Regions from separate parts of the Virgibacillus salarius genome, predicted to be linked through region 1. Evidence: riboswitches for the same ligand, from Rfam matches in the RefSeq annotation. Region 1 holds a riboswitch; each other region holds the start of a gene.
The links. Region 1 has a riboswitch for thiamine pyrophosphate ahead of thiT (energy-coupled thiamine transporter ThiT). Riboswitches for the same ligand answer to the same signal wherever they lie in the genome.
Positions count from the first base shown of each region.

Region 2: it holds a riboswitch for thiamine pyrophosphate, as region 1 does, so the genes downstream of both, ABDZ84_RS06750 (thiamine phosphate synthase) here and thiT (energy-coupled thiamine transporter ThiT) in region 1, are expected to answer to the same signal.
Region 3: it holds a riboswitch for thiamine pyrophosphate, as region 1 does, so the genes downstream of both, ABDZ84_RS17405 (YkoF family thiamine/hydroxymethylpyrimidine-binding protein) here and thiT (energy-coupled thiamine transporter ThiT) in region 1, are expected to answer to the same signal.

Region 1 covers NZ_BAAACY010000023.1:6,444-9,726, reverse strand. The annotation lists gene ABDZ84_RS04305 (hypothetical protein) at 1-71, opposite strand, end outside; gene ABDZ84_RS04300 (YflT domain-containing protein) at 184-534, shown strand; gene thiT (energy-coupled thiamine transporter ThiT) at 1,046-1,615, opposite strand; TPP riboswitch at 1,725-1,826, opposite strand; gene ABDZ84_RS04290 (M3 family oligoendopeptidase) at 2,086-3,283, opposite strand, start outside.
Region 2 covers NZ_BAAACY010000045.1:7,886-11,168, reverse strand. The annotation lists gene ABDZ84_RS06765 (thiazole synthase) at 1-34, opposite strand, end outside; gene thiS (sulfur carrier protein ThiS) at 38-238, opposite strand; gene thiO (glycine oxidase ThiO) at 198-1,349, opposite strand; gene ABDZ84_RS06750 (thiamine phosphate synthase) at 1,333-1,947, opposite strand; TPP riboswitch at 2,049-2,160, opposite strand; gene ABDZ84_RS06745 (BCCT family transporter) at 2,304-3,283, opposite strand, start outside.
Region 3 covers NZ_BAAACY010000143.1:3,276-6,558, forward strand. The annotation lists gene ABDZ84_RS17395 (ABC transporter ATP-binding protein) at 1-945, opposite strand, end outside; gene ABDZ84_RS17400 (ECF transporter S component) at 942-1,523, opposite strand; gene ABDZ84_RS17405 (YkoF family thiamine/hydroxymethylpyrimidine-binding protein) at 1,520-2,128, opposite strand; TPP riboswitch at 2,245-2,347, opposite strand; gene ABDZ84_RS17410 (DctP family TRAP transporter solute-binding subunit) at 2,572-3,283, opposite strand, start outside.

The DNA.
Region 1 (3,283 bases):
CGCATGACCATTGTGCCTATAATTAGTAAGGTAAACAAACCATATAAAATATGGGATATTGAAAGCTCCACGCCAACCTCTTCCTCTCCAATGGATGTGCTATAGCCTATGCAATTCGTACATGTTTAGTTCTTCTAGCGTTGGGTATGATAATAATGAAAGATTGATAAGGAGGTAATTTTAATGAAACCATTTATAAAAGAATATACAAATGATCAGCAATTAAAGGAAGCTATTCAAATACTAAAGGATAAAGGTATTCATAAAGAAGATGTGTATGTTTTATCCCATGATGATGATCGAACAAACCGAATAGCTGATGGTGCGGATGCGAATACCATAGGAATAAGGGAAATGGATATTGGACATGCCGTTGGTAATCTTTTTAGTACACAAGGTGATGAACTAAGAACGAAATTAACCGAAATAGGATTCTCTCAAGCAGAAGCTGAAAACTATGAGGAAGATATGGATGAAGGAAAAGTACTCTTGATTGTAACTAACCATGAGGAAGTTAATAGGTATTTACAATAAAAGCATAAATCTCTACTATACAGTAGTTTTTCATAATTAAACGTTTTAATCTGTCAGTAAGAAAAAGATAACTTGCTTATGATAGGCAAGTTATCAATGCTGTTTCACCAATTCTAATTGGGTGAAGCAGCTTTTCTCATAGTCTAGGAAGAAAATATAAAATTTACCCATTTGGATAAATAGGGGCGTGTTGAGCCGCGTCCAGCTCCAGCGCCCAGAAACGATGTGACTTCACAATCGCCCGCCCTACGAGCTGACTAGCTCCAGTCGCTACGTTTCTAATGCGCTTTTGTTATGAAATAAAGATAATAAAGAGCTTGGGAAAAAACAAAATATTTCTTACTCTGAATAATCATTTTATCAGTCTCGATAATAATTGCCGCAATTGATTAAGCTTGATTTCACCTCTCACTATAACTCTAAACTACTAAATAGAAAATAGTGGGCAAAATCCTCGAGTCAATAACTACCCACTAATCTTCGTATATTTATTATGAGGAAAACTCCTAGATTAAGCGGACATACGTAATAGTGTACGTGGTTGTTTTTGAAATAAAAAGAACACAAGAACCGTACTTAATATAAAGCCAGGTAACATGTACGACCCGTTATATAGCAACGAGTATAACCATACAGGCTGACCTTCTGGCGCAAATTCACCAAAGAATACAATCCCTCCAGTGAAATGGGCTAAAAAGCGTAAAGCTGATCCTAAAAACACGCCTACAGCAATATAATATAGGCTTGTTTTCGTTTTTCCTTCTTTAACTGCTGCTTGGACAGGTTTTGCAAAAATTCCTGCAAAACCTAATACGGTAAACGCAACAATATAATCTAAGAACCCTTGTAGGGGTACGAAGACTGTTGGCCCAAATAATAATTGTAATCCTCCCAACAGCAATCCAGCTAATAAACCGCCCTTGACCCCCCAGCGAAATGCGACAATAAAAATCGGTATCATCGCAAAGGATATGGAGCCACCTTGAGCCCAAACCTTAAATGATAAAAATGGTATAAAATCCAATAAAAATGCAAAAGCTGCAAAAATGGCTACTTCTACTAAAAATAATGTGCGCCTCATATCTTTCTCCTCCCCTTTTTTATGCAGTTAAGTAACTTATCCATACAAAAAAAGCAATGCCAAGGGGAAGACTTCCTGATGGGGAATCTGCTCACATTACTTTTCTGTCCATCAAAAAAGCCACCATCCCTACGCTAGTACTAACTAACAGGTTCAAAGGGTAAGAACAGTTATGTTCACTCTCAGCCAATTGGCTCCCCCTGTAGGCTTCTAACTTATATTTGCTTCTTTTGTCTTACTGTTTAGTGAAACTTCAATCAGTGGGGGTTTTTGTTTATACCTCTGATTGAGAGATAAACTAATCAGACATTTACCGGCAGTCGATTCCCCCACTTACCAATAATGGTTTCACTTTATTCCTTGAAGTGGGGTTCTTACTATCAGTTACATGTGGAATAAATAAGAAACTACTTTTCACTGCCTATTTACTACAAGTATTGTACATGACATATCGTAAAAACACAACAGCGTTACAACGAAAGATATTCGTCAACATCATTGACACATAATTGAATAGCAGCTTCCCAGAATTCAGGCTTAGTTAAATCTGTATCCAAATGTTTTTTAGCAAGATCCTCTACGTTCATGCGACCAGTATCCCTTAAAAGCGAAATATATGCATCTTCAAAACTATCTTCGTTTTCTTGTGCTTTTGCATAGATACCTAGACTGAAAAGATAACCAAATGTATAAGGGAAATTGTAAAATGGCACCCTTGTTATGTGAAAATGTAATTTAGATGCCCAAAAATTAGGATCATACTCCGATAATGCATCACAATATGCCTCTTTCTGTGCTTCTATCATCAAATCGTTTAATCTTTTCACTGGCACTAATCCTTGTTTCCTTTCTTCATAAAAACGCCTTTCAAAGATAAAACGGGAATGTATATTCATAAAAAAAGCAATGCTCCGCTGAATCTTATCCTCTAATAAACTTTTCTTTTCCGCAATCGAACGTGCGCTTTTTACCGACGCATCTGCAACAACCATTTCAGCAAATGTTGACGCTGTTTCAGCAACATTCATTGCATACCGTTGATTAAGTCCATTTACATCATTCATTACATGTTGATGATAAGCATGCCCTAACTCATGAGCTAACGTTGCAATATTAGATGAAGTACCTGAATAAGTCATAAAAATGCGTGTTTGCTTACTATCAGGGAAACTTGTACAAAATCCTCCCGGACGCTTATTTGGACGATCCTCAGCCTCAATCCACCTATTTTCAAAGGCCATTTTCGCAAAATCAGCCATTTGGGGACTAAACTGATTAAAATGTTCGACAATAAAGTCAGCCCCTTCTTCAAACGACGAAGTCTTAACCACTTTGTTTACTGGTGCTCCAACATCATAAATACTTAGTTTGTTAAGTCCAAGTAGTTTGGCCTTGTTCATAAGATACTCTACAAAGGGATGCTTATATTTTTTTATTGCAGTCCACATCGCATCTAATGTTTCTTTTCTCATACGGTTCAAAGCCAATGGTTCTTGCAAAACTTCATTCCAATTTCTATGCTTATATGTTTGTAAACGAAAGCCAGCTAGGTGGTTTAATGTTTGACCAAATAAACTAGCGTTATTCTTCCAAGCTTTATCTAGCTGTTGAAACACTTGCTTACGATATGAACGGTTTGGGTGTGTTAGTTTATTTGTAGCCTGCCCA
Region 2 (3,283 bases), on a different contig from region 1:
GGGAATGAAATGATTTTTCGCCAATTGTTAACATGACTTATCCTCCTCCTACAAAATGAACAATTTCAATAGTATCCCCATTAGTTAATATTGTTTCGTCATACACTGTTTTATTAATAATTTGTTGATTCTGTTCGACTATCGCGAGTTTCGCTTGAATGTTAAAGCTTTTTAGTAACTCGCCAATAATTGAATCCTTAGCTACCTCCACCTGACGTCCGTTCACGTGTATCTGCATATGTGATCCCCCCTTTCCTGAAACGATTTGGTGTAAAAAGACGCTGGATCGATGATGGTACATAACGCTTTAAGACCATATCACTAACTAGTTTCCCTGTAGCAGGAGCAAGAAGAATACCATTTCGATAATGTCCGGTTGCAAAATACAAATGGGGAATCTCAGGATGTTCTCCAATAATTGGCTTACCATCTTTGGTGCCCGGACGAACACCAGTCCAACAGCTATGCAGTTCTTCCTGCTTAAACGATGGGAACAACTTCAATAAGTGATTCATTAATTCAAAAATGCCACCTGTTGACGTATAACTATTGCTATCATCATGATAGCTAGTTGCACCAATAATATAGCGTCCGTCTCGTTTTGGTACCAAATACAGATTGTGAAAGAATAACGTCTGCTGAATAGATTGAATGCTTGGCTTTATGGCAAAGCATTCTCCTTTTGTTGGGACCATTGGATTCATTAATCCTGTCGCTTCAAACCACCTCCCACTTTTTACACCTGCCGCTACAACAACATGATCAGCTGAGATAACATCGTTATCGATTTGAATATGAAAAACATCATGGTCATGGACTATTTCTCCAACTTGACAATTCTCGATCAACTGACCTCCCATTGATAAAGATGCCTGTTTAAAAGCTTCACACACTTTCAATGGTTCTACATGTCCATCTCGCCGCATATATAATCCCCCTACTGCCTGGGATAAAGCTGATGTTCGTTGCCTAATCCCTTCCGCATCCAACCATTCTAAGCCTTCAAATGCATTTTGTTTTGCTCGCAGTCTTTGCTTCTGTTCTTCATTCGTAGCTATCTCGAGCATACCGTTGGTGGAAAGCTGAATATCAATCCCTGATAACGAAAATAGTTCTTTGCTTAGAGATGCATACATATTTCTACTTGCTTGGCAAAATTGATAATACGTACCTTCCTGATCATTTTCTGTGTGTACACCAAGCATGCCCGCAGCAGCTTGTGTAGCTTTTCTTCCACTTCTACCTTGTTCAATTACCGTCGTTACAACCCTACTTTTACTTAAATAGTAAGCAATGGATTGCCCAATAACGCCTCCACCTATAACCACTACATCAACGTGTCTCTTCATATCGATTCACCTCCTTTCGAAACGATTGCACTGCCTGCAGTGGATTATTTTGACTAAAAACACCTGACATTACAGCAATCCCACTTGCCTTCGCTTGATAAATATCCGTTACCTTTGCGCTTGTGATTCCACCGATTGCATAAACGGGAATGCTCACCTCTTTTGCAACTGCTGCTAATTTCTCTACTCCTTTTGGTTTCACCCCTTTCTTGCTCGCTGTCGAAAAGACATGACCATACAAAATATACGTAGCACCTAGCTGCTCCGCTCTCTTAGCTACTTCGTTGGAGTGCGTCGATACCCCTACTTGTAAACCGGGGGATTGTTTTCGGAGATCGTGTACCTCTTGTATTCGCTTTTCTGAAAGGTGAAGTGTCTTCACATTCGTTTCACCAGGTAGTGTTGTATGGCCATGAATAATTAGTTTTTCTTCCGGAACTCCTTGTGCAAGCACACGTTGAATGAACAAAGAATAGTCCTGCTCGGTCATTTGTTTTTCTCGTAGAATGACAGCATCAAGATAGGGAATAATACTCGCTATTGTCTGGATAAGGTATTTCTCCTCCTGTTCACCGGTAGTCACCGCAATTAGTTTCATCACTTCCTCTCCTTTTCTACAAAAAAATGCCACTTTTCCAGCAAAGGAAAAGTGGCATGAATCTATAACGATATCCTAAAAAAGGTATATGTCGCTGATACACACTACTCCTGTCACTTTCCTCCGCTGGTTCTTACTCCAGTTCAGGTTCAAAGGGTCTCCATGTCACACATAGATCTCAGCCATTACGTAAAGGCACCCCTAGTGAAGCGTAATTTAATTATTCAATATGCATTTGTCTATAAAATACATGATTTTGGACTATTCGTCTACCAAAAATGAACAATTTTCTATTTTTTTGCCATTCTCTACTAACAAAAGAGCTGACCTAATGAGCCAGCCCCTTAACATCTCTTTTATTTGGTATAGCGTTTAACTTCATCAATCTTTTGTTCTTTTGCAAGTTCACGAGTTGCGCGTGGCGCGGTCCAAAATGTGGTTAACATGAGTAACGATACAGGAACAGCCGTCACCACAATAAAGGATTGTAGCGATCCAACACTATCCTCGCCAATAGTGATGAGTACAGTTGCGACAAGTCCCATAAGAATTGCCCAGAACACACGCAGGAATTTCGATGGGTCTCCATTACCTGTAATCGCCATCGAGATGGTTAATGACATCGAATCGGTTGTCGTTAATACAAACACAATAGTTGCTACTAAAAAGAAGAAACCGATAATCGTACCAAGTGGCAATTGTTCTGCGATAGCAATCATAGCTGCTGGAGGTCCAGCACTATTTAAAGCTTCAGATACGGCACCAGGGTTATTCATTTCAGCAAAAATCCCTGTGCCACCAACAACTGTAAACCAGAACGTCGTTACCACAGGTGCAATTACCGCAACAGCAGTTACAAGCTCTCGAATTGTGCGACCACGAGAAATACGACTAACAAACATCGCCATCATTGGACCATAGCCAATGAACCAAGCAAAGAAAAAAACGGTCCATAAGCCAAGCCAAGCTCCATCTCCACGGAAGGTGTTTAAGGTTAGGAAGTCTTGGACATATAATCCAAATGATTGCAAATAGGAATCAAAAATAAATAATGCTGGACCTAGAATAATCACAGCAACCATTAAACAAACTGCGAGAATAATATTATAGCTGCTTAAAATTTGGATTCCTTTATGAATTCCTGTCGCAGCAGAAATCCCAGCTGCTAGAACAATAACGATAACAATAAGACATTGTACAAATAAATTATTTGGTACACCGAACAATGCACTTAATCCATAACCTGCTTGTAATCCAAGGAATCCAATTGGACCAATCGTACCAGCTGCCACTGACACAATCGAAAAGGCATCAACAAACGTACCAAGTGCACTTT
Region 3 (3,283 bases), on a different contig from region 1:
AAGTACCCTTTTTTGTTTTTTATTTTGAGTAACACGCGAAGCAGATAGTATAATGTCTGCTTGGTGAGCTGCTGGTATTGTCTTTTCTAAAAAGCTATTGTCCATATATGTAACTAATGATGGGGTATCCTTGATTGTTAACGGTGGACTGATATAAGCAGCTTTGTTTTGTTCGGCTGCTGTAAGTACAAGTTTTGTTATTTTTGGCAGGCAAATCCCCTCTTCTAGCACGCTTTCTTTATTATCCGAAATGATCCGTGCTAGTGGGCCATCATACATACATTTTCCGTCCTTAGATAATATGAAAGAACGGTCGATAAAAGATACCCAGCCTTCCAATTGATGTTCGATAACGATTATTCCCATTGATTTTTTCTGTTTAATGGTTTGAATAGTCTTGATAAATTCTTGAGTCGCTTGTGGATCTAAATTGGCGGTCGGTTCATCCAAGATAAGTATCTCTGGTTCTAGTGCTAGCACACAGGCTAATGCTAATTTTTGTTTTTGTCCTCCAGAAAGGGATGAAATGACAGAGTGCTTGTCATCTATTAAGTCAACCATTTGTAATACTTCGTCTATTTTTCTAGATATTTCAAGCGGCGGTGTACAAATATTCTCTAGGCCAAAGGCAATTTCATCTTCTACCGTTAACATACAAAATTGGCTTTCTGGATCTTGGAATACGACGCCAACTTGTTTGCTAATTGTACCGGGATGTGCATCGTGTATAGATTGACCGAATATGGTAACATCACCTGTCATTTTACCGTCTAATTCACGCGGGTATATACCATTTAAACAGTGTGTTAACGTACTTTTTCCGCTACCACTTGGTCCAAGTAGTAGCATGGTTTCCCCTCTGTCTAACTGAAAGCTCAGATTAGAGATGATTGGTTTATCATTATCTTCATGAAACCAGAGTGAAAGATTAGATACGTTGATCATGATGCGGAACGTTCCTTTCTGATTTGTTTACCAAGCGCAAAACTAGATAGTACGCCTGTTTTCGCGAGTGAATCACTAATTGCTTTTCCGAGCAAACCTGAAATGATTGCCCCACTAATCATTCTTATACATAACATACCTAATATGTATGGAGTACTTAAGGCAGTATAGCCTGATCTAAAATATCCCCAAACAAAACTAAATATAGCTGCTCCAACACCGGCTAACATTAATACCCAAAGTGAATAGCGTTTCCATTTTGTTAGAGCAAAGGCAGCTTCTGCGCCAAGACCCTGTATAATACCCGTAATAATAATGATTGGTCCCATAGCATTACCGAGGAGCATTTCTACCGTTGCAGCAATTGTTTCTGACAAAAATGCAGCTCCGGGTTTACGAATGATATAAGCCGCAATAATGGATACAATAAACCAAATACCAAATATAAAGTCATATCCTATGGGTCCCATGAACGACACGAGAATTTTTCCAATAGGTAAAAATGCTAAATAAACGATACCGAAGACTACGGAAAGAATAGACATAACAATTATTTCCTTTAGCTTCCAATTATTCAAAGTATCTCCCCCTTTTTAGATGGGCTATTTGCAGATATGGTGGTTGTCATAACTAGATGTGATGAATAACTACTTTCTAAATTTGTAAAAACACGTTCAAGTCCATCGAATATAAGTTTTCCATCCCCGTCTAGCCTTGTAGCATAGTGGATAGAGCTAACCTTAACCCCATGGAGCTTCAATTCCTCAATTTGGTTATAAATGATGTTCATATAATTTCCTCCACCCAACGGATAAAGGGAAAATTTGCCGGCAACTTCTTGCTGAAGGTTATTTGTATTTAAATTTAATCGATGGTCGTCCGTTGATAGATATACATCCTCATCGGAGTCTCCCGGACAGCCGATGGAGTAGGTGGCACTAAACACGACATGGTGTCCTGTGCTGGCCGCATGCAAAAAAAGTGCCTTGGTTACATCAAAAACATGTGTGATCTTGCCACGTACACAGGTTTCTACATCTGTTGTTTTAATCCAAACCTTAGATGTATCTACGTTTTTCAGTGAAGTTGTAATTACATCTACAAATTGATCTGTCATTGGATAGATGGCAAAAGAGCAACCAGCAATCCGACTATTAATACAGTTCAATGCTTGTTCGTTCATATCATTTTCCTCCTAATAAATAGTCATGTCAGTGAAGTTATACATAAATAAAAAAGACTGCATTCTTTGGGAATGCAGTCTTCAAAAATATATGTAGGCTATGCCTATAAAATGATATATGAACGACTGCACTTCCCCACGCTAGTATTATCTAGATCGGGTTATAAGGGTCAGAGTAGTCTCTTCTCAGCCATGTACATAGCTCCCCTAGTGCAATTTAAAATAGATATGCAGTTTTTATGTATTTATATATTCTACTAATAGAATAGTTCAATTAGTGCTTTTTGTAAATACGATAAGTGATATACTGTGAAATAAAGCAACTTATAGAACTGCTAGACTTTTTGACTTGATACCTCACATTGCAATGAAGTACATGAACAATGTAATCAAAAGAGTAATAAGCTAAAATGTTGGGTGTATAAGAGAATAGTGAGCAGTTATCATTCTCTAGAATTATACTTATTCTGTATCCGATGTACCTCGTCCATTAACTCGTTGCCAATAATCGTAGTCATCTGATCGTATACAGCTTTCCATGCATTCTTCCATTGCTCTCTTTCTCTTGTTGTAAGAAAGTGAATAGTAACAACATCTTTTTTTCTTAATTCACGTGTATAATGATCATTCATCTCAATCGCGTGACGTTTCCCCCAATCCGTTGCTTCACTTAAGGCAGCTTGAATGGCTGATTGATTATATTCAGATAATGATTCCCAAAAAGGCTTATTAATAAAAACACCGTATCCGAGATAACCGTGATTGCTCATAGTTACAAACGGTTGATGCTCATAGAATTTTTTAGAGTAAATATTAGAAATCGTATTTTCCTGTCCATCAATAAAATGTACTTCCAAGTTTTGATAAGTTTTATTAAATGGTAAGCTACTTGTGCTAGCATGTACTTGATTAAATTGTTCCTTAATAACAGGACTAGGCATAATACGGAAATGGAGTCGGTTTACATCATCTGGTAGTTTGATAACGTGTACTTGATTCGTAAGCTGTTTATAACCGTTATACCAAAAAGTCAAGCCCTTCACGTTTGTATTATGAAGGTTTGCAAGCAATGTTTTCCCTATTTTACCCTCATATGCTTCCGTTACTGCCTCGTGTGTAGGGAATGCATAGGGGAGATCAAGGATACCCCATTTG